4 regions of the Nonomuraea sp. NPDC004580 genome follow, and region 1 is predicted to be linked to each of the others. Evidence: riboswitches for the same ligand, from Rfam matches in the RefSeq annotation. Region 1 holds a riboswitch; each other region holds the start of a gene.

Region 1 (7,254 bases):
TCACCTCCATCGGCGTGCAGACCCGCGGCACCGACTTCGACGGCCGCTCCGACTACGGGCCGTTCATCGCGGCGGGCATCCCGGCCGGTGGCACGTTCACCGGGGCCGAGGGCATCAAGTCCAGCGCGCAGGCCGCGCTGTGGGGCGGCACCGCGGGGCAGGCGTTCGACGTCTGCTACCACCGCTCCTGCGACACCACGGCCAACATCAACGACACCGCGCTGAACAGGAACGCCGACGCCATCGCCCACGCCGTGTGGACCCTCGCCACTGCCGTACCGCCGGTCGTGGTCTGGCAGGACACGTTCGAGACGGCCACGGGCTGGACGGCGGACCCGGACGGCACCGACACGGCCGGCACCGGGCTCTGGGAGCGCGGCGACCCGCAGGACACCACCTCAAGCGGCGCCAAGCAGCTCGGCACCACGGTCAGCGGCACGAACGACCTGGTGACCGGCCGCCTGGCCGGCCCGTCGGCGGGCGACCACGACATCGACGGCGGCGTCACCTCGATCCAGTCACCGCCGATCACGCTCCCCTCGGCAGGCCCCCTGAACCTGTCCTTCTCGTACTACTTGGCGCACGGCTCGAACGCCTCCAGCGCCGACTACCTGCGCGTCCGCGTCGTCGGCAGCACCACGACGACCGTGCTCAACCAGCCCGGCGCCGCCACCAACCGCAACGGCGCCTGGACCACCGCCACGGCGAGCCTGAACGCCTACACGGGCCAGACCGTTCGCATCCTCCTCGACGCCGCCGACGCCTCAGGCGCCTCCCTGGTCGAGGCCGGCGTGGACGACGTCACCATCACCCGCTGACCGCAGCCGGGGCGAGAGCGCCCTCGCCCCGGCGAAGCGGGCTACGGGGCAGTGCGTGGCGGGATGCCGCGCAGGTCGAAGGCGAAGCGGGCCGTCGAGTCCGCGATGGCGTCGGCGTTCACGTCGAACACCGTCGCGTTGACGTTCGCGAGGGTGTCGCACGCCTGGTGGTAGCACGGGTCGTACGGCGCGCCCGCCGTGCCGCCGAACATCGCCGCCTCCTCCGGCGTCTTGGTTCCCTCCGCGCCGGTGAAGATGCCGCCGGCCCGCCACTCGCCGAGGTCGAGCGGGGTCGAGTCGGTACGTCCAGGCTGGCCCTCGTTGAAGACGATGACCGCGGACGCGCCCGCGAAGCCCGCGTTGCGTACCTTCTGGGCGAACGGGCTGGTGCCGCGCTGGATGAGCGCGATGTTCCCCGCCACGAACCCGGCGAAGTCCGCCTCCTCGCAACCGCTGGTCGAGCTGGGCGCAGGGGTCGGTGGCAGGGTCAGGTCCACGCCCTGCACCTGCGCGGTGACGTCACCGGGCGGCGAGGGCTGGAAGGTGTGGAAGTCCTCCCCCGGCACGTACGACTTCGCGTCGGGCGAGACGCGGTCGAGCACCGCGGGGCCGTTCGCCGCCCCCGGACGGTAACCCGCCAACCGATCATCGTTAAGACCCATAAATCCGGACTTATCCGCCGCCAGCCGTGCCGCCCACAGCCCCCGCCACCGGCCGCGGGTGACGGCCCGGCTCCGCGGGCGGCAGTCCGGCGCCGCAGGCGGTTATCCGATGCGGGGGCCGGGCGGCTATCTGGCGCGGCGGCGCAGACGGCTATTCGGCGCGGCGGGCGCGGGCGCGGCGCTTGCCCTCGTGCATCGCCTGCGCGCGCGCCACCGGGATCGTGTGCCCCTCCTCGACGAGGTCGGCGGGCAGCGACTGCGGCTCCGGCATGTGCTCGGCCCACGGGTCGCCCTCACCCAGCCGCTCGACAGCGGTGCGGATGGTGAACTCGCCAGGCCGGACGCCGTCGAGCTCGTCCCACGCCACGGGGAACGAGACGGGCACGCCGGGCCGGATCCGCGGGCTGTAGGCGGCCGCCACCGTCGCGCCGCCCGCCCGCGTGGAGTCGAGGAACACCTTGCCCTCGCGGTCCTCCCTGATGAACGCGGTGGTGGCGAGCGCCGGGTCCAGCCGCTCGGCGCGGGCGGCCAGCGCCCGGGTGGCGGCGGCCAGGTCGTCCATCGCGGTGCCGGGCACGACGGGCACGAACACGTGCACCCCCTTGGCCCCGCTGGTCTTGACGGCCCCGGCCAGCCCGCAGTCGGCCAGCGCCTGCCTGACGAGGTGCGCGCCCCGGACGGCCGGCGCGAAGGAGTCGTGCTCGGGCGGGTCGAGGTCGAGCACCATGTGCGTGGGGTGCTCACCGGCGTAGAGCGCCGGGTGGTATTCGACGGCCCGCTGGTTGGCGAACCAGAGCAGCGTCCTGCGGTCGTCGCACAGCGCGTACGTGATCCGCCGCCGGGAGGAATCCGCCCACACGGACACCGAACGCACCCAGTCGGGAGCGTATTTGGGCAGGTTCTTCTGCATGAACGGCTCCTGCCCGGGGCGTACCCGGATGACCGAGAGCGGCCGGTCGCGCAGCACGGGCACCATCCGGCCCGCGACCGCGTCGAGGTAGTCGACCAGGTCCCGCTTCGTGGCGTCGGCGCCGTCGAAGAGGGGCTGGTCGAGGTTGGTCAGGGAGACCCCGTCGCGCGTCTCGTCAGCGGCCACCCGCCCTACGATGCCCACACTCGAACGTGTGGTCAACAACCCGGCCTGTTAGAGTGAGCCGTTGACGCGGGGTGCCCGGAAAGCCGGGCTGAGATTACACCCGTCGAACCTGATCTAGTTCGCACTAGCGAAGGGACGTCATGGCAGCGAACGCCGTTCCCAAGGTCCTGACCATCGCGGGCACCGATCCGAGTGGCGGGGCCGGCATCCAGGGCGACCTCAAGACCTTCTCGGCGCTCGGCGCGTACGGCATGACGGTCGTCACCGCGCTGGTCGCGCAGACCACGACGGGCGTGACCGGCATCCACGAGGTGCCCGCCGCGTTCGTGGCCCAGCAGCTCGACACCCTGCTCACCGACGTGCCCGCCGACGCCGTGAAGATCGGCATGCTGGGCGACGCCGACCTGATCAAGGCGGTGGCGGCGGCGCTCGACACATACCGGCCGCCTCATGTCGTGCTCGACCCCGTCATGGTCGCCAAGAGCGGCGACCGGCTGCTGCCCGCCGACGCGGTGAGCGAGCTGCGCCGCACGCTGCTGCCGCGCGCCGACCTCATCACTCCCAACCTGCCCGAGGCGGCCGACCTGCTCGGCGAGCCGCAGGTGAGCGGGCTGCCCGAGATGCACGCGCAGGCGGCCAGGCTGCGCGCGCTCGGCGCCCGGCAGGTGCTGCTCAAGGGCGGCCACCTCGACGGCGACACCTGCGTCGACGTGCTGGCCACCCCCGAGGGCACGATCGAGCTGGCCGCGCCGCGGGTGCCGACGCACAACACCCATGGCACGGGCTGCACGCTGTCCTCGGCGATCGCGGCGCTGCGGCCCCGTCACGACGACTGGCCCAGTGCGGTGCGCGCCGCGAAGGACTACCTGACGCAGGCGCTGCGCGCCGCCGACTCGCTGGGCGTCGGCCACGGCCACGGCCCCGTCCACCACTTCCACAACGCCTGGTAACCGGCCCCCCTCTCGCGAAAGAGACGCGATGTTCTGCGATGACATCTGGCAGCGCACGTCCGAGCTGATGCGCGCCATCCACGAGCACCCCTTCGTCACGGCACTCGGCGACGGCTCGCTCGACCGTGAGACGTTCGCCTTCTACATGGTGCAGGACGCCCGCTACCTGGAGGCGTTCTCGAAGGCGCTGGCCGCCGCGTCCGTCCGCGCCGACGACTCCGACGAGGCGGCGTTCTGGGCCATGAGCGCGCACACCGCGCTGGTCGCCGAGCGCGAGCTGCACTCCGGCTACATCGAGGAGCTGGGCGCGGCCGTCAAGGGCATCGCGACCTCGCCGACGTGCCTGGCGTACTCGTCGTTCCTGCAGGCCACGGCCCTGTCGGCGCCCTACCCCGTGATCGCGGCGGCGGTGCTGCCGTGCTTCTGGATCTACCAGGACGTCGGCACCGCGCTGCTCGCCAAGGCCGGCGACGACCCCGCGCACCCGTACGCGAAGTGGATCTCCACCTACTCCGACCCGGAGTTCGCCGCGTCCGTCGAGCGGGCCAAGGCCATCACCGACCGGCTCGCCGCCGCCTCCCTTCCGGACACCCGCGAGGCGATGGCGCAGGCGTACGGGCGGGCGGCGGCGTACGAGTGGATGTTCTGGGACAGCGCGTGGCGGCGCGAGGGCTGGCCCACGGCCGCCTGGCTCGCTCCCTGACGGCCTGCCTCACGGTCACGGCGACTTCGCCATCAGCTCCTTCTCCTCGCGGGTGGCGATGAGCCCCGACGGCGCCACGATCGTGGACTCCTGGAACGGCGTCTCCGTGTCGGGCAGCGGTTCGCGCAGCCGGATCGCCTTGATCCAGATGCGGGCGGCGTCGAGGAGGACCACGATGATCAGCACGGCGAAGAGCGCGGCCAGCACGCCGTCCACGGTCGAGTTGACCACGATCTGCCGCATCGCGTCCTCCGTCCTGGCGGGCGCGAGCAGCTGCCCCTGGTCGAGCGCGGCCTGGTAGCGGTCGCGCTGGGCGAAGAAGCCGAGCGTGGGGTCGGGCGAGAACACCTTCTGCCAGCTCGCGGTGAGCGTGACGGCGGCGTCCCAGGCCAGCGGGACGCCCGTCACCCATGCCCACTTGAGCCGGCCGCTCTTGATCAGCAGTGTGGTGGCCACGGTGAGGGCGACGGCGGCGAGGAGCTGGTTCGCGATGCCGAACAGCGGAAAGAGCTGGTTGATGCCGCCGAGCGGGTCGTTGACCCCCTGGTAGAGGAAGTAGCCCCAGGCCGCCACCACGACGGCGCTGGTCGCGACGAGCCCGGGCCACCAGCTCACCCGGGAGATCGGCTTCCACAGGTTGCCGATCGTGTCCTGCAGCATGAACCGGCCCACCCGCGTGCCCGCGTCCACGGTGGTGAGGATGAACAGCGCCTCGAACATGATCGCGAAGTGGTACCAGAACGCCTGGAGCCCCGCGCCGCCGAGGAAGCCGGAGAAGATCTGCGAGATGCCCACGGCCAGGGTGGGCGCGCCGCCCGTCCGCGCGATCAGCGTCTCCTCCTGCACGGCCGCCGCCGCGGCCTGCAACTGCTCGGGGGTGATGACGAAGCCCATGTTCGTGACGGCCTCGGCGGCGCTCTGCACGGTCGCGCCGACGACGCCGGCCGGTGAGTTCATCGCGAAGTAGAGGCCGGGGCTCAGCACGCAGGCCGCGGTGATCGCCATGACCGCCACGAACGACTCCATGAGCATGGAGCCGTAGCCGATCATCCTGACCTGCGTCTCCTTCTGGATCATCTTCGGCGTCGTGCCGGACGAGATCAGCGCGTGGAAGCCGGACAGCGCGCCGCAGGCGATGATGATGAACACAAAGGGGAACAACGACCCGGCGAAGACCGGCCCCTCGCCGTTGAAGGCGAAGTCGGTGAACGCGGTGGTCCGCAGCGGGGGCATGGTGACCGCGATGCCGACCGCGATCAGCACGATCGTGCCGATCTTCATGAACGTCGACAGGTAGTCGCGCGGCGCGAGCAGCATCCAGACGGGCAGGACGGCGGCGACGAACCCGTACGCGATGAGCCACAGCGCCAGCGCCGACGGGCTGAGCGTGAAGGTCGGCGCCCAGCTCGACTCCTGCACCCAGCCGCCGGCCATGATGGCGAGGATCAGCAGCACGACCCCGATGACCGTCGTCTCGACGACCCTGCCCGGCCTGATCACCCGCAGGTAGAAGCCCATGAACAGGGCGATCGGGATGGTCATCGCGATCGAGAAGACGCCCCAGGGCGACTGCGCGAGCGCGTTCACCACGACCAGCGCCAGCACCGCGAGCAGGATGATCATGATGGCGAAGACCGCGATCAGCGCCGCCGCGCCGCCCACCGGGCCGATCTCCTCGCGGGCCATCTGCCCGAGGCTCCTGCCGTTGCGCCGCATGGAGAAGAACAGCACCACCATGTCCTGCACGGCCCCGGCGAAGATCACCCCCGCGATGATCCAGATCGTGCCGGGCAGGTAACCCATCTGCGCGGCCAGCACGGGACCGACCAGCGGCCCCGCTCCCGCGATGGCGGCGAAGTGGTGACCGAACAGGATGCGCCGGTCGGTCGGGTGGTAGTCGATGCCGTTGTCCAGCCGCTCGGCCGGGGTGGCCCTGCGGTCGTCGGCCCGCAGCACCTTGCGGACGATGAAGCGGGCGTAGAAGCGGTAGGCGATCGCGTACGAGCCGAGCGCGGCGCACAGCAGCCAGACCGCGTTGACGTTCTCGCCTCTGGACAGGGCGAGCACCGCCCAACCGACGGCCCCGACGAGGGCCACCGCCGTCCAGATGATGATGGAACGCAGCTTCACCGGTTACCTCCCATGTGTCTGGCGACGGACAGGATCATGAGCAGGGTCGTGAGCTGGGCGGCCGAGACAGCAGCGCAGCCCGGCGTCCGGCAGCAGGTCGGTGGTGAAGCGCCGCCAGCGCCACAGCGGGCGGCAGTCGATGGTGACGGGCAGCTCGGCGAGGTGCACCCAGGCCGTCGGGTGGGCGTACACGAGACCGGTGGGGCCGAGCCCGCGCGCCCGGCGCGGCAACCTGCTGCGCCGCAGCGGCCTGACCGAGAACTCGCCCGCGTCCGCGCAGCACAGACCGGTGACGTGCCAGTCGAAGAAGACCACTTCGTCGGCGCGCAGGGCGTCACGGGCGGCGGAGGTGAGCATGACACGGGACATCCGTGGCTCCTGGTGAACAGGCAGCTCAAATTAACGTCGGCCGTACCCTGCGGTTGCTCCGTTGAAACGCTTCAGTGCCTCACGAAACGATCACATGAGCGATCGGCACGGCTTATCCGGAAATTTCGCCGCATTTACACCATGGACAACAAACCGTCACATAGGTACGTTCGCTAGCGAAGCGATGACAACGCTGTCATTCCTGGTCTCCCCCCGACGAGGAGCAGTGAACGCCATGGTCTCCCGACGTGAATTCCTCCTGGCGAACGGCACGGTCCTCGCGGCCGGCGCGCTGGGTCTGAGCCTGCCCGCCGCCCCCGCCGCTGCCTCCGCCTCCGCCCCCTTATTGCCCGGCTTCGGCCGCCCCAGCCGGCTCGACTACGCCGACATCGCCACCCTGCACGGCGACGACCAGCTCCTCCTGACCACCCTTCAGGGAGTCGTCAACCGCCGCCGCCCCCGCCTGTACTTCAACTACAACGAGGAGGGCTACGACGAGCGCTGGCTGTCCAGCACCGGCGCCGCC
Region 2 (7,254 bases), on a different contig from region 1:
GTGGCGGCCATGCGGGAGGCGGACGACCTGTTCTTCGACGCGGTCAGCCAGATCCGCATGCCGGCCTGGTCGGTCGGGCGGGTGGCGCTGGTGGGCGACGCGGCGTACGCGCCGTCGTTCCTGACCGGGCAGGGCACCAGCCTCGCGCTGGTCGGAGCGTACATGCTGGCCCGTTCGCTGGCCGTGCACCCGGGGCACGAGGAGGCGTTCGCCGCCTACGAGCGGGACACCCGCGCGTTCGTCACCCTCAACCAGGCGCACGTGGACGGCGGCGGCAGCGTGATGTTCCCCGCGACGCAGGAGGCGATGGACCGGCGCGACGCGATGCTGCGCGACCTCACCGCCGACCCCGTCCCGATGGAGCGACCGGCCCACTCGGCGCTCACCCTGCCCGACGTCGCGGGGGAACCGGCGGACGGCGGCGGCCGTTGGTCCTTCCATACGGTGCCCGCAGGCGAAAGGTCATGAGGACGTGCGCAGTTCGGTGTTCGGCAATCTCGGCTCCCAGCAGCTGCCTCCGGGGTTCGCCCTGGAGAACGGCAAGATGCTGCGCGTCCAGCTCCCCGACGACGTGCTGGCCAAGCAGGGGTCGATGGTCGCCTTCCAGGGGGAGATGGACTTCGACTACGAGGGCGGCGGGCTCGGGAAGCTGTTCAAGAAGGCCGTCACGGGCGAGGGCGCCGCGCTGATGCGCGTGCGCGGCCAGGGCCTGCTCTACCTGGCCGACAACGCCGACGACATCCACCTGTTCTACCTGGAGAACGAGGGCATCACGGTCAACGGCCGCAACCTGCTGGCCTTCCAGCCGCAGCTGTCCTGGGACATCAAGCGGGTCCAGGGCGCGGGCATGGCGGCCGGCGGGCTGTTCAACACGACGATCACCGGCACGGGGTGGGTGGCGGTGACCACCCACGGCACGCCGGTGCTGCTCGACGCGGCGCGCATGCCGACGTTCGCGGACGGGCAGTCGGCCGTGTGCTGGAGCACCTCCCTGCAGGTCGGGGTCAACCGGACGATGAAGGTGGGCGCGCTGATCGGCCGGGGGAGCGGTGAGGCGATGCAGCTCGCGTTCAGGGGTCAGGGGTTCGTGCTGGTGCAGGCCAGCGAGGGGGCCCCGGTGATCAAGGCCCAGTCCTAGATCGTGCAGGTGGGCGTCGGGGCGGTGCCGGCCCCGGTGGACGAGCCGAGGAAGCCGAACGTGGTAGACGCACCCGGCGCCAGCGAGCCGTTCCATGCCGCGTTCCGCACGGTCACCGACGAGCCGTTCGCGCTCAGCGTGCCGCCCCAGAGCTGGGTGACGCGCTGACCGTCGGCGTACGTCCAGCTCACCGTCCAGCCGCTCATCGGCGCGGTGCCGGTGTTGGTGACGGTCACCTCGCCCTGGAAGCCGCCCTGCCACTGCCCCGTCGTCTTGTACGCGGCCGCGCAGTCACCGGCCGGTACGGTGGGCGTGACGGTGGGGGTCGGGGTGCCCGCGAGTGCCTCGACCAGGGCCGGGTACCACGTGTCGGACATCTTCTGGTCACCGGCGGCGTTCGGGTGCACCCCGTCGTAGGTGTCGGTGGCGGTGCTGAAGCCCGTCCACTGGTCGACCACGGTGATCGGCGACTGGTCGGTGGAGGTCGCGGCGGCCCAGGCGGGGATGGCGTTGTTGAGGGCCACGGTGCGCCGGCCGCAGTCGGGGCAGGGGGCCGGGTTCATCGGGATGATCTCAGCGACCAGGATCCGCATGTTCGGGTTGCTCGCCCGCATCTGGTTCACCAGCGTGGTGAACGCGCCGAGGATCGTCGCAGGCGCGATGTTGCTCCACACGTCGTTGGTGCCCAGATGCATGAGCACGACGTCGGGCCGGGTGGCCGAGAGCCAGCCGGGCAGCATGTTCTGGTTCGCGATGTTGGTGGCGAGATAGCCGCCGTGGCCCTCGTTGTCGCCGTCGTGCGCCACCCCGCAGCCCTGCGGCGGCAGCGTGCCGACGAAGTCGATGTTCGTGTGGCCGGTGCTCTGCAGCCGGTTCCACAACAGGGCCCGCCAGCAGCCGGGGGAGCCGGTGATCGAGTCGCCGAGCGGCATGATGCGTACGGCCGCGGCCTCGGCCGGCGTCGTCGCGAACAGCACGGCCGCGATCACGGTCACCATTCCCGCCAGCACGGCGCCGATTGCGCGCATCGTCCGATCTCCCGTCGTCAGTCTGCGCAGATCGTAAGGAGCGGCAAGCGGAACGGGGAAGCTGAAGATCAGGCCCGCGGGCGTGACCTGCGGGGACGCATGTAACTTTCAGGCGGCGGCGCGCACCACCGCCAGCGGGCAGGGCGCGTGGTGCAGCATGGCGTGGCTGATGGATCCGATGAGCATGCCGGCGAGCTGCCCGTGCCCGCGCGAGCCCACCACCAGCAGCTCGGCCCCTGCCGCCGCCTCCTTCAGTACGTCCACGGGATGCCCGTGCACGATCTCGGCGACCGCCTCGACGCGGGGATGCCGGGCGCGGTACGGCGACAGCGCCTCGTGCAGCGCCCGCAGGTGGCCCTGCTCGCCCGCGGGGTCGGCCGGGCCGAAGCCGCCCGGCTGGGGCCAGGCCCACGCCTGGACCACCCGCAGCCGCGCCCCGCGCAGCTCGGCCTCGGCGAAGGCGAACTCCAGGGCCCGCTCGGCGCACGCGGACAGGTCGGTGCCCGCCACCACCTCGCCGGGCGTGGCGGGGCGGTCGCGGACGAGGACGACGTTCGTCTCGGCGTGCGCGACGACCCCGTACGCGACCGAGCCGACCAGCAGCCCGCGCACGCCGCCGATGCCGCTGCTGCCGACGACCAGCAGCTCGGCTGCGGCGGCGGCCTTGACCAGGGCCGCGCGGGGATCGCCGGGGAGCAGGACGGTCTCCATGCGCACCTGGGGCCGCTCGCGCAGCGCACGGTCCTTGGCGGAGGTGAGCACGGTCCGCGCACCCTCACGCATCCACCGCGCCACCTCGGCGTAATGGACGGGCTGGTCCTCCTCGCACACCCACCTGGGCACGACGTGCGCGACGGTCAGCGGCACCTGGCGCAGCACGGCCTCGGTGGCGGCCCAGCCGGCCGCCTCCAGGCCGGCACGGGAGCCGTCCACACCTACAATGATCAACTCGGCTCCTCAGGACGCGGTGTAGCACTCCACCTCGGCGCGGCGGAACGACAGTCCCTTGGCCTCGGAGTCGCGGACGCACGCGCGCTCCGCCTTGCTGAGCTTGAGCGTGCCGCAGACGGTCACGCCGGAGTAGGTACGGCAGTCGAGCGACGGATCGGTACGGCCGACGCGATAGAGCTCTCTGACGTTCGCGCGGCACTTGGCCTTACCGGTATCGGAGTAGCGGCACTGGGCCAGCAGGGTGTCGAACTGCTCCTGGCTGACCTCGTGCTGTTGCATGCCGTCCCCGGCGGCGGCGGTGGCGCCGGATGCGGCCATCACGACGAGTAGTCCTGCGACAGCGGCGATTCTCATCATGTTTCCCCTGATGGGGTCCGTACCGCTGAGAAGACCGGCCAAACCTCTTCGCCCTGGTTTGGGAGCGCGCCCCGCGTGGGTACGATCACCGCCGTCCAACGCGGGAGCCCGGTGGAGACCGGGCTGAGAGGACGGCTGCCAGCCGCCGACCGCCAGAACCTGCTCCGGGTAATGCCGGCGAAGGGAGTTTGCGCGATGACCGACGCGCGCTTTTCCAAGATCTACAGCGGCGAGCTGCGGGTGCCGATGCGGCGGGTGAACCTGTCGAACGGCACGGCGGTGACGCTGTACGACACCTCGGGCCCGTACACCGACCCCTCCTACGAGCCCGACCTGCGGCGGGGCCTGCCGCGCCGCCGGGCCGAGTGGATCGAGGAGCGGCGGGCCGCCGGGCGCCCGGTCACCCAGGTCGGCTGCGCGCGGCGCGGGCTGGTGACCAAGGAGATGGAGTTCATCGCGGTCCGCGAGGGCGTCACGCCGGAGTTCGTACGGGACGAGGTCGCGGCCGGCCGGGCCATCATCCCCGCGAACGTCAACCACCCCGAGACCGAGCCCATGATCATCGGCCGCAACTTCCTCGTGAAGATCAACGCCAACATCGGCAACTCCGCGGTCACCTCCTCCATCGAGGAGGAGGTGGAGAAGATGACCTGGGCCACCCGCTGGGGCGCCGACACGATCATGGACCTGTCCACCGGCGACGACATCCACGAGACCCGCGAGTGGATCCTGCGCAACTCCCCGGTCCCGGTCGGCACCGTGCCGATCTACCAGGCGCTGGAGAAGGTCAAGGGCCGGCCGGAGGAGCTGTCGTGGGAGGTCTTCCGCGACACCCTGATCGAGCAGTGCGAGCAGGGCGTGGACTACGTGACCGTGCACGCGGGCGTGCGGCTCGCGCACGTGCCGCTCACCGTCCGCCGCAAGACCGGCATCGTCTCGCGCGGCGGCTCGATCATGGCCGCCTGGTGCCTGGCGCACCACCGCGAGAGCTTCCTGTACGAGAACTTCGCCGAGATGTGCGAGATCCTGGCCCGCTACGACGTGTCGTTCTCGCTCGGCGACGGCCTGCGGCCCGGCTCGATCGCCGACGCCAACGACGAGGCCCAGTTCGCCGAGCTGCGCACGCTGGGCGAGCTGACCGTGATCGCGCGCGAGCACGACGTGCAGGTCATGATCGAGGGTCCTGGCCACGTGCCCATGCACAAGATCAAGGAGAACGTCGACCTGCAGCGCGAGCTGTGCGACGACGCTCCCTTCTACACTCTCGGCCCGCTCGTCACCGACGTCGCGCCCGGCTACGACCACATCACCTCGGGCATCGGGGCCGCCATGATCGGCTGGTTCGGCACCGCCATGCTCTGCTACGTCACCCCCAAGGAGCACCTCGGCCTGCCGGACAAGGACGACGTGAAGACCGGCGTGATCACGTACAAGATCGCCGCGCACGCCGCCGACCTGGCCAAGGGGCACCCGAAGGCGCAGGAGTGGGACGACGCGCTGTCCGACGCGCGCTTCGAGTTCCGCTGGGAGGACCAGTTCGACCTCTCGCTCGACCCCGACACGGCCCGCGCCTTCCACGACGAGACACTGCCCGCCGCGCCCGCCAAGACCGCGCACTTCTGCTCGATGTGCGGCCCCAAGTTCTGCTCGATGCGGATCAGCCACGACATCAGGCAGGCCGGTTTCGAGGAGAAGTCCGCCGAGTTCCGGCGCCTCGGCGGCACGATCTACGTGGAGTGACGGGCCGCTAGCCCGGCAGGGTTTCGCCGCCGATCGGGGCCAGCACCTCGCCCGTGTAGTACGAGGACAGCCGGTCGGAGGCGAAGAACACGTACGAGGGGGCGATCTCGTCCGGATGGGCGGGTCGCCCCATCGGCACCTGCTGGCCGAACTTCTCCACCTTCTCCTCCGGCATCGTGGCCGGGATGAGCGGCGTCCACACCGGGCCAGGCGCCACCGCGTTGACCCGGATGCCCCGCTCGACCAGGTTCTGGGCCATGGAGTAGGTGAAGGCGTTGATCGCGCCCTTCGTGGCGGCGTAGTCGATGAGCGACTTGTTGCCGCGCAGCCCGTTGATCGACGAGGTGTTGATGATGGCCGCGCCCTCGCGCAGGTGCGGGAGCGCGGCCTTCATGATGCGGAAGTAGCTGTGGATGTTGACGGCGAAGGTGTGCTCCCACTGCTCGTCGTCCAGCTCCTCGAGGCCGCTCACCGGCTGCTGGTAGGCCACGTTGTTGACCAGCACGTCCAGGCCGCCCAGCTCGGAGACGGCCTGCTCGACGACCGACGCGCAGTGCGCACGGTCGGCCAGGTCGCCCGGCAGCGTCACGCAGCGCCGCCCGGTCTCCTCGACCAGCTTGCGGGTGTGCGCGGCGTCCTCGTGCTCGCTCAGGTACGCGATCGCGACGTCCGCGCCCTCCTTGGCGAACGCCACGGCGACCGCCCGGCCGATGCCCGAGTCGCCGCCCGTGATGAGGGCCTTCTTGCCGGCGAGCAGGTCGCGTCCGACGTAGTCGCGCATCTCGTCGCGCGGCTCAGGGGCCATCTCGCCGGTCTTGCCCGGGTACGGCTGGTTCTGCGGTGGTGGTGTGTGCGACATGCCTTGCGGGCTGCCCGTGGTCAGGTGAGGTTAACGCCCGTCATCGGACGAATCCCTCCGACCTGAGCCAGTCGCGGGCCACCAGCGCGGGCATGCCGCCGTCCACGTCCACCTGCGCGTTCAGGTCCCGCATGACGTCGTCGGTCAGTTTCGCGCTGATCGGCGCGAAGATCTTCGCGATCTCCGGATGCGCGTCGGCGAGTTGTTCGCGCATCGTCACCGCCGCGTTGTACTGCGGGAAGAAGTGCCGGTCGTCCTCCAGCAGCACCAGGTCGAGCGCCTTGACCCGGCCGTCCGTGGTGGTCATCATGCCGAACGTGCACTGGCCGCTGGCGACCGAGTTGTAGAGCACGCCGACCGACACCCTGCGCACGTTCGCCCTCGGCACCTCCTCGCCGTACGTCAGGCCGTAGCCCTTGAGCATGCCGAGGAAGCCGTCGTCGCGGCCGAACGTCTCGTGGTCCACGCAGAAGGTGCGCTGCGCCACCGGCACCTTGGGGATGTCGGAGATCTTCGACAGGTCCCACTTCTCGGCCGACGCCCGGGTGACGCCGATGGCGTAGCTGTTGTTCAGCGGGGCGGGCGGCAGCCACACGATGCCGTTCCTGCGCAGGTCGAGGTCGCGTACGGCCTCGTACTGCGCCTCCGCCCCCTGGATGGGCTTCTGCTGTCCCAGGTAGGTGATCCAGCCGGTGCCGGTGTACTCCCACATGAGGTCGGCGTCGCCGCGGATGAGCGAGGCGCGGGCGTTCACGCTGCCCTGGACGTTCGTCCTGTCCTCCACGTCCGCGCCCGCCGCGGTGAGGGCGAGCACGGCGATCTTGCCGAGCACGAGCTGCTCGGTGAACTCCTTCGACGTCACCCGTACGCGCTGCCCTTCGAGCCCCGGCACCGGGCGGATGCCGCCCGGCTCCACCGGCGGCACGAACGACGACGCCGGCCGCAGCCCGCAGGCCACGACGCAGACCATGACCGCCACGGCCGCCAGGAACGCCCTCATGAGAGCCCCTTCGGCGACAGCAGCCGCTGCGCCAGGCCCGCCGCCCAGTCGATGAGCAGCGCCAGCACCGCGATCAGCACGCAGCCGGTGACCAGGATCAGGTTGCGCTGCGTGCTCACCCCCGCGGTGATCAGGTCGCCCAGTCCGCCCGAGCCGATGAACGCCGCGATGCCCGCCGTGC
Region 3 (7,254 bases), on a different contig from region 1:
GGACGTACGGTGGGCGCATGGGTAAAGTCGTGATGCTCGTTCTGGGGACCTTGCTGGGTCTCTTCGTGCTCTTCACCTTCATCCTGCCGATGCTGGTGGGTCTGATCAAGCTTGCCTTGATCATCGGTGTGATCGCCCTGGTCGTGTTCGTCGCGGTCACCGTCGTCGGTAAGACGTCCCGCTCCAGCTGATGCAGCTGCTGTTCGACCCGTGGCTGGTGGGGATCACCATGATGGCGATCCTGCTGCTGGTCACGTGGGCGGCCGCGCTGCTGCCCGTCCTTCTCGGGGAGCCCATGGGCTTCCCGCTGTCCTACGCGCGCCGCACGGCCTTCCAGCGGCTGCGCGACCCTGACGCGGCCGGGCGGCCGCGCCCCCGCGCTCCTTAAGCGCGCCCCGCTTTTCCTGACGCGGGGCTTCCTTGCGAGCCCTCGTCGAAGCGGGGCTCCCTCGGCCATGACGAGCGAGCCCGTCGTCATCATGCCTTCCAGCAGGGAACAGGGCTCATGATCGATTCTCTCGTCACGTTCGTCCTTCACGTCTCCGGCGGCAGTGCCGCCCTCGGCATCGTGCTGTTCACCCTCGCCGTACGCCTTCTGCTGCTGCCGCTGAACGTCCGCCAGGCCCGTACGGCGAAGATCCGCGAAAGGCTCGCCCCCAAGCTCCGCGAGCTGCGTGAGCGCCACGGCCGCAACCCGGAGCGCCTGAGCAAGGAGCTGAACGCCCTCTACGCCAAGGAGGGCACGTCACCCTTCGCCGGGATCATGCCGATGCTGGCTCAGCTGCCGTTCCTGTGGCTGATGTACCGAGTGGCCACCCATCCGACCGCGCTCGCGGGGCACACGTTGTTCGGGGCGCCGCTGGGGGAGCAGGCGGCCGGCGTGGTCGCCCATTTCGGTCTGGTCAGCGCCCCGGTTTTGGTCTTTGTACTGGTCATCGCCCTGGTCACAGCGGTGGCCTGGCTTTCGGCCCGGCAGATCAAGCTCGCCGAGGAGCAGCCGGAGGCGATGAAGCGGATCATGCGGCTGCTGCCGTACGGCTCGGCGCTGGCCGTACTCGTGCTGCCGCTGGCCGCCGGCCTCTATCTGCTCGTCTCGACGGCGTGGGCCGTGAGCGAGCGCGCCGTGCTGGCTAGCCGACCTCTCTGAGGGCCGCGACCTGCCCGTTCACACTTTTGCTAGGCGCGGGCAGAATCGCCCACACGGTCGTCGTGTCGCCGTCGTGCCGCACCCCCCAGCTCTCGGCGACATATTCCACGATGCCGAGCCCCCGGCCCCCGAGCGAGGACAGCGTCGGCCGGCCCGCACGGGGCTCGGTCGCGGCGCCCCCGTCGCTGACCGCCACCTCGATGTGATCGTCACTGCGCAGCCACGCCACCCGCACCATGCCCGACGGCAGCGGATGAGCGTGCCGCAGCGCGTTGCTCAGAAGCTCGCTCACGACGAGCACGGCATCGTCGATGGCCGCGGTGAAGACCCCACTGTCCTGCAGATCAGTGCTCAGACGCTGGCGGGCGACGGCGACGCTGGACGGCGCGTACGGCAGCAGCACCACGCTTGACACACCCACCTCCCCGTTCCCTGTGCCCCCCGCGGGAACACTCCCCGGTACGACCGAAATGCCCCGTTACTCGATCCCAGAAACCGCATCTCGATCACAGCTTGTACACATTGGAAGATAGATCAGCGCAACCGTGACCACCTCGTTACCGCATCGGTGTGTCGGATCCGATAGTGGAAGAGCCCCTCAGCACGAGCCGCATTCTGGTGCCTCCTCCTGGTCGCGAATGAGCGCTGACATCTCCTCCCTGTGCCCTGGCGAGACTGCGGACGATGTAGAGACCGAGCCCCACTCCACCAAACCGTCTCCGGTCGCCGCTGTCCACCTGGACGAAGCGTTCAAAAATCCGCTCACGGTCAGGCGGGGCGATTCCGACGCCCTCGTCGTCCACGACGACGACCACGTTGTCGTCCTCCGGCCAGGCCGCCACGCTGATCAGTCCGCCCTTGGGCGAGTACTTGAACGCGTTCTCCAGCAGCTGCCCGAGCAGGATGTCGGTGGCCAGCGCGTCGCCCAGCACGTACGGCAGCCCCTCGGGCACGTCCACCTCGACCCGGTGCCGGTCCGACAGCTCGGGCAGCCCCAGCGTGGCCGCCACGATGCGCTCCCCCAGGTCGAACTCCTCGATGCGCACCTTGAGCTCGTCCGCGCCGGCCCGCGCGCCCAGCAGCAGGTGGTCCATGAGCACGCCCAGCGACTTCGCACGCTCGGCGATCGTGTGCACGGCCGAGCGGCGCGCGGGGTCGCTCATGTCGTCCCAGCGCGAGTCGAGCGTGCTGGCGAAGCCCCGCACGATGGTGATCGGCGTGCGCAGCTCGTGGCTGGTCGTGGCGAGGAACAGGTCCTTGGCCTCCTCCAGCTCCTTGGCGGCGGTCACGTCGCGGAAGTCGACGACCACCTCGCCGGTCTCCTCGATCTGCGCGCTCACCACGTCGAGCCAGCGCCCGTTGTCGAGCTGGAAGGTGCCCTTCTCGCCCGCCTTGGGCAGCGGGAACGGCGGCGGGCCGCCGATCACGGACTCAGCGGGCAGCGCGGTCAGCTCGGCGGCGGCCGGGTTCCAGCGCACCACGAGGCCGTCCTGGTCGAGCACGGCGATGCCGTCGGCGCTGGCGTCGAACACGGCCCGCTCATGGGCCCGCTGCCGCACCGCCTCCTGGTAGGCGACCGCGTTGCCGACCGCGATGCCGGCATGCCCGGCCAGCAGCTCAAGCAGCTCCAGCTCCAGGTGCCCCGGGTTGCGGCGGGCGAACAAGGCATAGAGAGCGCCGTACGGCCGCCCGCCCACCGCGGCGAGTCCCAGCGCGATCGTGTGCAGGCCCTTGAGCTTGGCCCACACCAGGTCGTCGAGCCCGTGGGACTCCAGCATCACGGTCTTGCCGGTGCGTAAAAGCTTGTCCACCAGGCTCGTCCGCAGGTCGGTGGTGGTGCCCCTGATCGCCTCCGGCAGCTCGTACGTGCTGACCAGCCGCAGCCGCTCGCCCTCGATGAGCACGAACCCGCCCGCGTCCGCCCCGGTCAGCTCGGTCAGGCTGGCCGAGATGCGGTCGAGCACGGCCGACAGCTCAAGGTCGGAGTTGATGTCCCCCACGACGTCGGTGAGGCGGGCGACCAGCCGGGCGCGGCGCGCCATGCGGTGCTCGGCCATCTCGTCGGCCCTGGCCGGGTGGTAGGCGCACACGTAACCGGCGACGGCGCTGCCGAGGCGCAGGGCGCTGATGTCCACCCGCAGGTCGAGCACCCGGCCGTCGGCGTGGAGGCGCTTGGTGCGCAGCGACACGGGCTCTCCCGTACGTACGCGCTCCAGCACCGCGTTGTGCTCGGCGCCCAGCTCGTCCGGCACGATCGGCGCCCGGCGGCCGAGCAGCTCGTCGGCGCTCCAGCCGAACATGCGCTCGGCGGCGGCGTTCCACACCAGCACGCTCTGGTCGCGATCGAGCGCCACGATGGCATTGGGCGAGCTGGCGAGCGCCGCACGAGCGATCTCATCGTCACTACCGGCCCATTCGTCCCCCACTACTCCATAGTGCACGTGGCGCGGTGGGTGCGTCGGGCGATCCGTCCGATACGCTGCGGTCACGGTGATTCCCGGCAGGTGGGAGGGTGAGGGGTATGTCGAGCAACGATCTCGATGCCCTGCTGCGGGTGACCTCCAGCACCTATCGGGGTGAGACACCACCCGACATCGCGTTCGGCACCTACGACGGCGCGGTGGGCAGGATGGTGCTGGCGGTGACCGGCAAAGGCATCGCGGCGTGCAGCTTCGAGGCGGAAAATGACGTGTTCGAGCTGATCACGCGGAACGTGGGGCGGTTCATCGGGCCCGACGCGCGGCGGCTCGACCCGGTGCGCAGAGAGCTCGACGCCTACTTCTCGGGGCGGCTGCGGACGTTCGCCACGCCGGTCGACCTGACGCTGGCGACGCCGTTCGCCCGTACGGTGCTGCAGAAGACCATGGCGGTCCCCTACGGCACCACCACGACGCTGGAGGAGATCGGCCAGAGCATCGGCAGGCCGCGCGCGCTGCGCGCGATCGGCAACGCGTTGGCCTCCAACCCCGTCTGCGTGATCGTGCCCTGCCACCGGGTGCTGCGCGAGGACGGCGGGCTCGGCGACTACGCCGGCGGCGCCGCCGCCAAGCAGCACCTGCTCAACGTCGAGCAGCGCGCGACCGCTGGATGAGCCCGATGAGCAGCGTGACCAGCGCCGCCACCAAGGCGCCGCCGAGCGCGCCGTTCATCCACGGCTGACGCACGAACCCGAGCGCCTCGCGCACGCCCGTCCAGAGCGCGTCCCACTGCGGGAAGGTCGGCGTCGAGGTGGTCAGCCAGTACGCGGCGAAGCCCAGCGCCCAGGGCACCAGCATCGGCCAGCGCGACGGGGCGTCCTCGGCGGTGTTCCAGCCCTCGCCGCGGCGCAGCACGAAGTAGTCGACCGCGAGCACCCCGAACATCGGCACGAACACGGCGCCGATCACGCCGAGGAACACGCCGTAGGAGTTGACGTCCGCGAAAAGGGCGATCACGACCGTCACCACGCCGATGGCGGTCGAGAGGATCCGGCGGTCCACCCGCGGCATGAGGTTCTGCAGCGACATCGTGGTGGAGTAGACGTTGGCGAAGGACTGGTCGGTCTCGCGCAGCACCAGGATGCCGAAGAACAGCGCGCCCAGCGGCACCGCCACGAACGGCGTGAACACCGACGTCGCGTCGGCCAGCACGCCGTCCGCGCCCGCCAGGGCCACCGCGTAGACGCCGAGCCCCAGGCAGGCCACCTGGGCCAGTGTGTAGCCGCCGACCACGCCGGTGAACGCGGCGCGTCCCGAGCGCGAGTGGCGGGCGAAGTCGGCCGCCATCGGCACCCACGACACCGACAGCGCGATCACGTAGTCGACGGCGGCGGGGAAGGCCGTCCAGCTCCCGCCCTCGGGCGAGGGGGCATCGCGCAGGAAGAACACCGCGAACCAGATCATCGCCACGATGACGCCGACGGTGACGTAGCGGCGCAGCAGCCGGATCGAGCCGAGCGGCCAGACGGTCAGGGCCGTCGTCAGCACGCCCGCGACGAGCACCCACACCTGGTACGGCACCGACGGGAAGATGGCGCCGGCCCCCTTGGCGATCACCCACAGCTCGAAGGCGCCCCAGCCGATCATCTGGATGATGTTCAGCACCGTCGGGACGTAGGAGATCCTGGCCCCGAACAGCCCGCGCAGCAGCACCATGGCCGGCTTGCCGGTGCGGGTGCCTGGAATGGCCGACAGGCCCACCATGGCGGTGCCGATCAGGCTGCCCACCACGGTGGCGACCAGCGCCGCCGCCAGGGTGAGCGGCGCGTTGCCCAGCGGGTCGAGCAGCAGCAGCGCCCCGGAGAAGCCGAGGAGGCTGACCCCGAGGTTGGCCCAGAGCGCGCCCTGATCGAGCACGCCAAGGGTCTTGGGCGCCTCGCCTTCGAGGGTCAGCGGAACTTCTTCGACGCCGTGCGACATCGCACACTCCCTACGCCGGCATTACCCGGACAGGTTCAGGCGGTCGGCAGCGGATGCATAGCTGCCCTCTCAGCCCGGCGACCCCGAGCTCCCGCGACGATCTATAGTTTGCGCCCTTATTTTGCCTTAGAGAGAGTCAAATCACCATAGTGGGCGACTTACGCCACAAAAGGCTCCTGGCCCGTCTCGCTGACCATCGGCTTCCGCGCGGCCTCCCACGACTGCATGCCGCCGCCGACGTTGACCGCCTCGCGTCCGAGCTGGTTGAGCCACGCCGCGACCTGCAGCGACCGGCCGCCCACCCGGCACACGACGTAGACCGTGCGGTCGCCGGGGACCTCCTCCACCCGGCCCTGGATCTGCGTCATGGGGATGTGGACGGCCTGCGGCGCGTGGCCCGCCAGCCATTCGTCCTGCTCGCGGACGTCGAGCAGGTAAGCGTCTGCGGGCACGGCACTGGCCTCGATCTCAGGAACGGTCATGACTCCATCATGGCGTGCCCGAGGCCGTGCACCGGACACGCCCAAGGGCGCATGTCCTACTTGAGCAGGCGGGACAGGCGCCGGTCGGCCAGCGGCTTGCCGCCGGTCTGGCAGGTCGGGCAGTACTGCAGCGAGGAGTCGGCGAACGAGACCTCCCTGATCGTGTCGCCGCACACGTCGCACGGCTGCCCCGCACGGTTGTGCACCCGCAGCCCCGACTTCTTCTCCGCCTTGAGGTCCTTGGCCGCGAGCCCGTGCGCCCGCTCGACCGCGTCGCGCAGCGTGGTCACGATGGCCTCGTGCAGGTCGGCGATCTGCGCGTCGGTCAGCGTCGCGGCGACTTTGAACGGCGACATCTTGGCGGCGTGCAGCACCTCGTCGGAGTAGGCGTTGCCGATGCCGGCGATCACCTTCTGGTCGCGCAGCAGGCCCTTGATCTGGGTGCGCTTGCCGCCGACGATGCGCTTGAGCGCCTCGACGGTGAACGACTCGGCCATGGGGTCGGGGCCGAGGGCGGCGATGCCGGGCACCTCGTCCGGACTTTTCGTGACATAGACGGCGAGGCGCTTCTGCGTCCCCGCCTCCGTCAGCTCGAACCCGGGCGCCAGGCCCTCGTCGTCGGGCGCCAGCCGCACGCGTACGGCAAGCGGCCCCTTCCCCGGCCGCACCGGCTTGGCCCCCGACAGGTCGTCGCGCCAGCGCAGCCACCCGGCGCGGGCCAGGTGGATGATCAGGTGCAGCCCGTCGCAGTCGAGGTCGAGGAACTTGCCGTGCCTGCTCACGCCGGTGACGGTCAGCCCGCCGAGCGAGGTGACGGGCGGGTCGAACGTCTTGAGCGCCTGGATGGCCACCACGTCGATCCCCGCGATCGCGCGGCCCACGGCCCGCTCACGCAGGAAATGGGTGAGCGACTCGACTTCGGGAAGTTCGGGCATGCCCCCAGAGTACGGCCGCACCAAACCGAAGCCATCAGGGCGCTGACCGTGACGATCACGAAAGGAACATCACCGCCACGATCAGCGCGGTGGCCGCCACCTGGCGCGGGGTCAGCCGCCTGGCGCGGGGTCAGCCGGCGTCAACAACGTCCTTGGGCACCGGCTTGTCCTCCTTCAGCGCGTTGAACAGCGCGAGCGCCTTCGTCCTGTCCCACTTGACCGCGTCACCGCTGGCCACGCGCTCGGTGCCGCCGAACGGCACCACCGTCGTCACCGGGCTGTCGCCCATGGCG
Region 4 (7,254 bases), on a different contig from region 1:
GGCGGCCAGCACCGGGATGAGGATCTCCAGCGCCTCACGGGCCGGCAGCCGGCCGCGCTCGCGCAGGATGTCGCGCAGGGTGCGGCCAGGGACGTATTCCATCGACAGGTAGACGACGTCGTGGTCGGTGCCCTGGTCGAAGACGTGCACCACGTTGGGGTGTGACAGGCTGGCGACCGACTTCGCCTCGCCGATGAACCTTCTGACGAACGCCGGGTCCTCGGCGAGCGAGCGGTGCATGACCTTCAGCGCGACGGTCCGGTCGAGCCGGACGTCCAGCGCGAGGTAGACGGTCGCCATACCGCCCCGGGCGATCCGGCCCTCGATGCGGTAACGCCCATCGAGGAGCCGCCCGACCAGGGGGTCCGCAGTCGTCGTGTCCACCCCGCTGAGTTTACGGGCGTTTTGCCACCGGCATGGCCCTAGCGCCCGAAACCGATGCGGAGACGTTCTCGTCCCGTGTGTGACGGCGATGCGGCAGTGACCCCGGCGTGTCGCCGGGGCGCACGGTGTCACGATGCCGCTCCCGCCGGCCGGGACCAGGGGCCGGGCCTCCGCCGCCCGGTTCGGGTCACGGCTGCGACGCCCGCTTCCCGGCAGAGGCCTCGCCGGCGTCCGTTCAGGAGGCCCGGCGGGCGGCTCAGGGGGTCATCGGTGAGGAGGCCTCGGCGTAGCGGCGGCGCGGAATGCGGCCCGCCTGGGCCGCCTGCCGCCCGGCCACCACCGCGCCCTTCATGGCCGCCGCCATCAGGTCGGGCCGCTGCGCCCGCGTCACGGCCGTGGCCAGCAGCACGGCGTCACAGCCCAGCTCCATCGCCAGCGCGGCGTCGCTCGCCGTACCGATGCCCGCGTCGAGGATCACCGGGACGGACGCGGCCTCCACGATGAGCTCGATGTTGTGCGGGTTGCGGATGCCGAGCCCCGAGCCGATCGGCGCGCCGAGCGGCATCACGGCCGCGCATCCGGCCTGCTCCAGCCGCCGGGCCAGCGCGGGGTCGTCGCCGATGTACGGCAGCACCACGAACCCGTCGGCCACCAGCCGCTCCGCCGCGTCGAACGTCTCGATCGGGTCGGGCAGCAGCGTGCGCTCGTCGGCGATCACTTCGAGCTTGACCCAGTTCGTGCCCAGGGCCTCCCTGGCCAGCCGGGCCGTCAGCACGGCGTCGCCCGCGGTGAAGCAGCCCGCCGTGTTGGGCAGCACCTTGATGCCGCGCCCACGCAGCACGTCGAGCACCGAACCACGGGCCGCGGGGTCGAGCCGCCGCATCGCCACCGTGGTCAGCTCGGTGCCGGACGCCGCCAGCGCCTGGTCCAGCACCTCCAGCGAAGGGGCGCCGCCGGTGCCCATGATGAGCCGGGAGGAGAACTTCTCGCCGGCGATGATCAGCTCATCCACCTTGCACCGCCGTCAGCACCTCCACGCGGTCACGGTCGCTGAGCGCCGTCGTCTCCCAGGCGCCGCGGGTGACCACCTCGTCGTTCACGGCCACGGCCACTCCGGTGGTGGCCGTCGTCAGCGTACGTACGGCCTGCGCCACGGTGGTGCCGTCGGCCAGCTCGTGCGCGGACCCGTTGATGGTAATAATCATGAAATTTCCCGAAATCTCCCCGGCGAGCACAGGGCCGCCAGCTCGCTCTCCTCGCCCATCAGGATGGCCGCCGTCAGCGGGGCCATCAGCACCCCGCCCCGGTGGTGTCCCGTCGCGTACGTCAGCCCCGGCGTCCTGCCGGGACCGATCACCGGCAGGTTGTCGGGCGTGCCGGGACGCAGCCCCGCCACCACGTCGGCGACCTCCAGCTCGGTGACGCCGGGCACCAGCTCCCTGGCGTCGCGCAGCAGCTCGTACAGGCCGCCCGCGGTCACCCTCGTGTCGTAGCCCAGCTCCTCCTGGGTGGCGCCGACCACCAGCTCGCCGTCGCCCCGGGGGACGAGGTAGACCGGCGAGCCGTGGACGGTGCCGCGTACGCAGCGGGTGAGCAGCGGCTGCGGCGAGCGCAGGCGCATGATCTGGCCCTTGACCGGCCGCACCGGCACCTCCGCCAGCTCACCGCTCCACGCCCCGGCCGCCAGCACCACCCGCTCGGCCGCCAGCACCTCGTCTCCGGCTCGTCCGTCCGTGGCGGCGAGGGGTGCGGAACCACGGCCTTCAGCGGGCCCGGCGGGCGGCTCGGCGGGCGGCTCGGCGGGCGGCTCGGCGAGGCGGACGCCGGTGACGGCGCCGTCCGTGCGGACCAGCTCGCTCACGCGGGCCCGCACGATGGGGACGCCGCGCCGCTCCAGGGCGGCCAGCAGCGCCGCCGTCACCCGGCGCGGGTTCACCCACGCGTCGCCCGGCGCCAGCAGCCCGCCGCGCACCGACGGGGCCAGCATCGGCTCAAGCCGCCGGCACTCGCGCCCGGTCAGCCGCTCGACCGGCAGATCCAGCTTCTCCATGAACGCGGCCAGCTCATCGAGCGCCGCCATGTCATCGGCTCCGAACGCCACGTCGAGCGTCCCCTCGGCCCGCAGATCCAGCCCGCTCACCCCTTCGGGTCCAGCGGGTGGAAGGGCGGCGTCCTCGGCCAGGGCGGCGGCGAAGGCGGGCCAGCGGCGCAGGGCCGCGACGCCCAGCCGCAGCAGCGGCGCCTCGGTGTAGGTGACCTCGCTGACCGGCGCCAGCATCCCGGCGGCCGCGTGGGAGGCCCCGGAGGCGGGTGCCGGGTCGACGACGGTGACCGGCCGCCCCTCGCGCGCCAGCCGCCAGGCCACGGACAGCCCGACGACCCCGCCGCCCACGATCACATCCATGATCCGCTCCCTTCGCCGGCATGATCCGGATCAGGTGTCTTGCGGTCGAAGGCCCGCTGCAGCCTTCCTCTCAGCCCGGTCACGGCCGGACTCCCGCGCGTCTTTCCGTCCACAGCCTACGGCCTCGGTGCCGGGTCCACGCACCGCCCCCGTTATGGTCATGACCGTGGAGCATGTCGTGGTGGTGGGAGCGGGCCTGTCGGGAGTGCGCACGGTGGAGGCCCTGCGCGGGCGCGGCTATGCCGGTCGCCTGACGCTGCTGGGCCAGGAGCGCCATCGCCCCTACGACCGCCCGCCGCTGTCGAAGGCGGTGCTCAAGGGCGATGCCGACACCAGCTTCATCGACACCGACCTCGAGCGGCTCCAGGCCGACTTCCGTCCAGGGGTCGCGGCGAAGTCGCTGCGCGCGGGCGTCGTGGAGACCACCGAGGGCGAGCTCGACTACGACGGCCTGGTCATCGCGACCGGCGCCGACCCGATCAGGCTGCCGGGCGACGGCCCTCAGCACGTCCTGCGCACCCTCGACGACGCCCATGAGCTGCGCGTGATGCTCGTCCCAGGGGCGCGGGTCACGGTCATCGGCGCGGGCTGGATCGGCGCCGAGGTGGCGACGGCCGCCCGCCGCGCCGGCTGCACGGTGACGGTCATCGAGGCCGCGCGGGCCCCGCTCGCCAGCGCGGTGGGCACCGAGCTCGGCGCTCGCACGATCCCCTGGTACGACGGCATCGACCTGCGCCTCGGCACCATGGTCGAGTCGGTCGACGAGGGCGGAGTCCGGCTGGTGGGCGGCGAGTTCGTCGAATCCCACGTCGTCGTCACCGGCATCGGCGTGCGCCCGGCCGTCGAGTGGCTGGCCGACGCCGACATCGACCTGCACAACGGCGTCGTCACCGACGAGCACCTGCGCACCTCGCTGCCCGGGGTGGTCGCCGTGGGCGACTGCGCCGCCTGGTGGTCGCGCCGCTGGGGCGCCCGCCTCAGGGTCGAGCACTGGGACACCGCGATCAACGCCCCCGAGGTCGCCGCCGCGACGCTGATGGGGGAGGAGGCGGTCTACGACCCGGTGCCGTACTTCTGGTCGGAGCAGTTCGGCCACATGCTCCAATACGCCGGCCACCACGCGTCGGGCGAGCGGATCGTGCACCGGGGCGAGCCCGAGGGCAAGTGGTCGGCCGTCTGGCTCACGGCGGACGATACGCTTGCCGCGGTGCTGGCCGTGGACCGGCCGCGCGATCTCGTCCAGGGCCGGCGCATCATCGAGGCGGGTCACCGGCTGGACACGGAACGCCTGGTAGATCCACAAGTGCCCCTACGAGATTGTGTTGTTTGAGCAAGGACGGCATGTGGTAGTTGTGGTTTCGTGACGCTTTCTGTTGCACAGATCGACCGGGAGACCGACCAGCTCGTCGACGAGTGGCTCACCCTCCCCGAAGTGGCCTCACGCCTCGATCTCCCGATCGGGCGGGCCAAGCAACTCCTGAAGGACCACAAGCTGCTCGGCGTGCGCCGCGGCAGCGGCGGGCCACAGGTGCCCGCGGTGTTCCTCGACGGAAAGGACGTGATGAAGGGCCTGCCAGGCACGCTCACCGTGCTCCAGGACGCCGGCTACGACGACGTCGAGGCGCTGCGCTGGCTCTTCACCCCCGACGAGTCACTGCCAGGCTCGCCCATCGAGGCGATCAGGGCGGGCCGTCACACAGAGGTCAAGCGGCGTGCCCAAGCCCTCGCTTTCTGAGGCCCGCCTCTATCTCTGCACAGACGGCCGCCGCGACCGCGGCGATCTGGCGGAGTTCCTCGACGCGGTGCTGGCCGGCGGTGTGGACATCATCCAGCTGCGGGAGAAGGGCCTGGAGGCACGCGAAGAACTCGCGCTCCTCGAAGTCTTCCGCGACGCCTGTGACCGGCACGGAAAACTGCTCGCTGTCAACGACCGGGCGGACATCGCCTACGCCTCCCGGCCCGACGTGCTCCACCTGGGGCAGGACGACCTTCCCGTGACTGTCGCGCGAGAGATACTCGGCGACGACGTCGTCATCGGACGGTCCACCCACTCCGCGGCCGAGGCGTCCGCCGCGGCCGTGGAGGAGGGCGTCGACTACTTCTGCTGCGGCCCGATCTGGCCGACGCCGACCAAGCCGGGCCGCCCGGCGCCGGGGCCGCCACTGCTGCGGCACGCGGCGGCGCTCGGCACCTCGCGGCCGTGGTTCGGCATCGGCGGCATCGACCTGGGCAACCTGGACGAGGTGATGGCGTACGGCGTGAGCCGCGTGGTGGTCGTCCGCGCGATCACCGACGCCGGCGACCCGGGTGCGGCCGCCGCCGAGTTCGCCAAGCGGCTGGCCGCGGGGCCGGCCCGCTGAGCCTGCGAGGCGCCCGCGCTTCCCCGCGCGGGCGCCTCCTTACCCGCGGGCTTGGCGGGGTCAGGTTTTGCGGGACGTCGCCGCGATCGCCAGCTCGGTCAGCGCCTCGCGCGCCTCAGGGGTGACCGGCGCCGCGTCGAGCGTGGCCAGCGCCTGGCCGAGATAACCGGAGATGAGGTCCTCGCACTCCTGCAGCGCCCCGGTGTCCTCGATGATGCCGCGCAGCTCCGCCACACCCTGCTCGTCCAGCCCTGGGTCGCCGAGCAGCCGGCGTACGGTGGCCGCGGCGGCGGGGGAGGCGGCGGCGAGGGTGCGGGCCACGAGCATCGTGCGCTTGCCCTCCCGCAGGTCGTCACCGGCCGGCTTGCCCGTCCGCGCCGGGTCGCCGAAGACTCCCAGGATGTCGTCGCGCAGCTGGAAGGCGATGCCGACGCGCTGGCCGTAGCCGGTGCACAGCTCGTCCATCCACGGCGCCTCCTTCCGGGCGGCGAGCACCAGGCCGAGCCGCAGCGGCTGCTCCACCGAGTATCTGCCGCTCTTGAACAGCGCCACCCGCAGCGCCGAGTCGAACGTGTTCTCCCCGGTGGCCTGCTCCAGCAGGTCGAGGTATTGGCCGCACATCAGCTCGCTGCGCATGTGGTCGTGGACGGGCCGGGCCGCGTCCAGCGCCTCGCGCGGCAGCCCGGACGTCCGCCACATCTCGCCCGACCAGAGCAGCAGCAGGTTGCCCAGCAGGATCGCCGCGCCCTCGCCGAACTGCCCGGACGAGCCGTGCCAGCCCGCCTCCTCGTGCATCGCCTGGAAGCGGCGGTGCGCCGACGGCATGCCCCTGCGCAGGTCGCTCTTGTCCATCACGTCGTCGTGCACCAGCGCGCTGGCCTGCAGCAGCTCCAGGGAGGCGGCGGCGGCGAAGACGCCGGGCACGTCGGTGCCCCCTGCGCCCCGCCACCCCCAGTAGCAGAACGCGGGCCGCAGCCGCTTGCCTCCCGACAGCAACGCGTCGGCGGCCGTGCGCAGCGGCGCGAACTCGGGCTCGCCCCCGGCGGGGAGCTTCCGTTCGACGAACTCGGCGAGGGCGCGCTCCACCTGGGCGCGCAGGATCTCCATGCCGGCGGCGTCAGTGGTCATGCCTTGAGACTAGTGGCCGGGGGAGCGGGCTTCGATCTCGGCTTCGATCTCGGCTTCGATCTCCAGGTGCCGCTCTGGCCGGTGCGCGCGGAGGTTGTCGGGGTAGCCTTGTCGGCATGGCTCTTGGTCGACCCTCCATCCGGCCCGATCGCGTCCCCACCGTCCGCGACATGCTGGCCTCCGGTGCCCGGTCGTTCTCGTTCGAGTTCTTCCCGCCGAAGACCGACGAGGGCGAGCGGCAGCTGTGGCGCGCGATCAGGGAGCTCGAGTCGCTGCGGCCCACGTTCGTCTCGGTGACCTACGGCGCGGGCGGCTCCACCCGCGACCGGACGGTCGACATCGTCGAGCGCATCGCCCACGACACCACACTCACCCCGGTGGCCCACTTCACGGCCGTCAACCACTCCGTGCGCGAGCTGCGCCACCTCGTCGGCCGCTTCGCCGACGCGGGCGTGCGCAACATCCTCGCCGTACGCGGTGACCCGCCCGGCGATCCCACCGCCGACTGGGTGCCCCACCCCGAGGGCGTTCTTTACGCCGAGGACCTCGTGCGGCTGATCCGGCAGTCCGGCGACTTCTGCGTGGGCGTGGCGGCCTTCCCCTACAAGCATCCGCGCTCGCCGTCCATCGAGTCCGACACCGAATACTTCGTCCGCAAGTGCCAGGCGGGCGCCGACTACGCGATCACGCAGATGTTCTTCCAGGCCGACGACTACCTGCGGCTGCGCGACCGGGTGGCGGCCAGGGGCTGTGACACGCCGATCATCCCGTGCATCATGCCGGTCACCCAGATGAGCACGATCGCCCGCTCCGAGCAGCTGTCGGGGGCGCCGTTCCCGCCCGACGTCGCGGCCCGCTTCGAGGCGGTCAAGGACGACCCGGCGGCGGTGCGGCGGCTGGGCATCGACCACGGGGTGGAGCTGTGCCAGCGGCTGCTCGACGAGGGCGCACCCGGCATCCACTTCATCACGTTCAACC

The links. A riboswitch is a leader RNA that binds a small molecule or an ion and turns the genes downstream of it on or off. The one in region 1 is predicted to bind thiamine pyrophosphate.
Region 2: it holds a riboswitch for thiamine pyrophosphate, as region 1 does, so the genes downstream of both, thiC (phosphomethylpyrimidine synthase ThiC) here and thiD (bifunctional hydroxymethylpyrimidine kinase/phosphomethylpyrimidine kinase) in region 1, are expected to answer to the same signal.
Region 3: it holds a riboswitch for thiamine pyrophosphate, as region 1 does, so the genes downstream of both, ABZW11_RS13625 (cytosine permease) here and thiD (bifunctional hydroxymethylpyrimidine kinase/phosphomethylpyrimidine kinase) in region 1, are expected to answer to the same signal.
Region 4: it holds a riboswitch for thiamine pyrophosphate, as region 1 does, so the genes downstream of both, ABZW11_RS39830 (FAD-dependent oxidoreductase) here and thiD (bifunctional hydroxymethylpyrimidine kinase/phosphomethylpyrimidine kinase) in region 1, are expected to answer to the same signal.

The regions. Positions count from the first base shown of each region.
Region 1 is NZ_JBEXLH010000012.1:105,750-113,003, reverse strand. It holds gene ABZW11_RS15695 (M28 family peptidase) at 1-818, shown strand, start outside; gene ABZW11_RS15690 (PA domain-containing protein) at 860-1,459, opposite strand; gene ABZW11_RS15685 (ATP-dependent DNA ligase) at 1,632-2,576, opposite strand; TPP riboswitch at 2,634-2,729, shown strand; gene thiD (bifunctional hydroxymethylpyrimidine kinase/phosphomethylpyrimidine kinase) at 2,717-3,526, shown strand; gene ABZW11_RS15675 (TenA family protein) at 3,555-4,229, shown strand; gene ABZW11_RS15670 (carbon starvation CstA family protein) at 4,245-6,359, opposite strand; gene ABZW11_RS15665 (hypothetical protein) at 6,363-6,728, opposite strand; gene ABZW11_RS15660 (GxGYxYP domain-containing protein) at 6,964-7,254, shown strand, end outside.
Region 2 is NZ_JBEXLH010000001.1:531,220-538,473, forward strand. It holds gene ABZW11_RS02325 (FAD-dependent monooxygenase) at 1-468, shown strand, start outside; gene ABZW11_RS02330 (AIM24 family protein) at 473-1,138, shown strand; gene ABZW11_RS02335 (cellulose binding domain-containing protein) at 1,135-2,166, opposite strand; gene ABZW11_RS02340 (universal stress protein) at 2,275-3,114, opposite strand; gene ABZW11_RS02345 (hypothetical protein) at 3,124-3,474, opposite strand; TPP riboswitch at 3,565-3,677, shown strand; gene thiC (phosphomethylpyrimidine synthase ThiC) at 3,670-5,214, shown strand; gene ABZW11_RS02355 (SDR family oxidoreductase) at 5,222-6,073, opposite strand; gene ABZW11_RS02360 (glycine betaine ABC transporter substrate-binding protein) at 6,114-7,073, opposite strand; gene ABZW11_RS02365 (ABC transporter permease) at 7,070-7,254, opposite strand, start outside.
Region 3 is NZ_JBEXLH010000010.1:72,279-79,532, reverse strand. It holds gene ABZW11_RS13655 (hypothetical protein) at 18-191, shown strand; gene ABZW11_RS13650 (DUF6412 domain-containing protein) at 191-388, shown strand; gene ABZW11_RS13645 (membrane protein insertase YidC) at 506-1,147, shown strand; gene ABZW11_RS13640 (ATP-binding protein) at 1,131-1,562, opposite strand; gene ABZW11_RS13635 (ATP-binding protein) at 1,705-3,573, opposite strand; gene ABZW11_RS13630 (methylated-DNA--[protein]-cysteine S-methyltransferase) at 3,669-4,238, shown strand; gene ABZW11_RS13625 (cytosine permease) at 4,207-5,544, opposite strand; TPP riboswitch at 5,534-5,649, opposite strand; gene ABZW11_RS13620 (rhodanese-like domain-containing protein) at 5,703-6,026, opposite strand; gene ABZW11_RS13615 (DNA-formamidopyrimidine glycosylase family protein) at 6,083-6,961, opposite strand; gene ABZW11_RS13610 (LCP family protein) at 7,092-7,254, opposite strand, start outside.
Region 4 is NZ_JBEXLH010000069.1:29,966-37,219, forward strand. It holds gene pknB (Stk1 family PASTA domain-containing Ser/Thr kinase) at 1-384, opposite strand, end outside; gene ABZW11_RS39820 (thiazole synthase) at 641-1,348, opposite strand; gene thiS (sulfur carrier protein ThiS) at 1,389-1,589, opposite strand; gene ABZW11_RS39830 (FAD-dependent oxidoreductase) at 1,586-2,788, opposite strand; TPP riboswitch at 2,779-2,895, opposite strand; gene ABZW11_RS39835 (FAD-dependent oxidoreductase) at 2,949-4,118, shown strand; gene ABZW11_RS39840 (Rv2175c family DNA-binding protein) at 4,149-4,523, shown strand; gene thiE (thiamine phosphate synthase) at 4,501-5,148, shown strand; gene ABZW11_RS39850 (polyprenyl synthetase family protein) at 5,209-6,276, opposite strand; gene metF (methylenetetrahydrofolate reductase [NAD(P)H]) at 6,393-7,254, shown strand, end outside.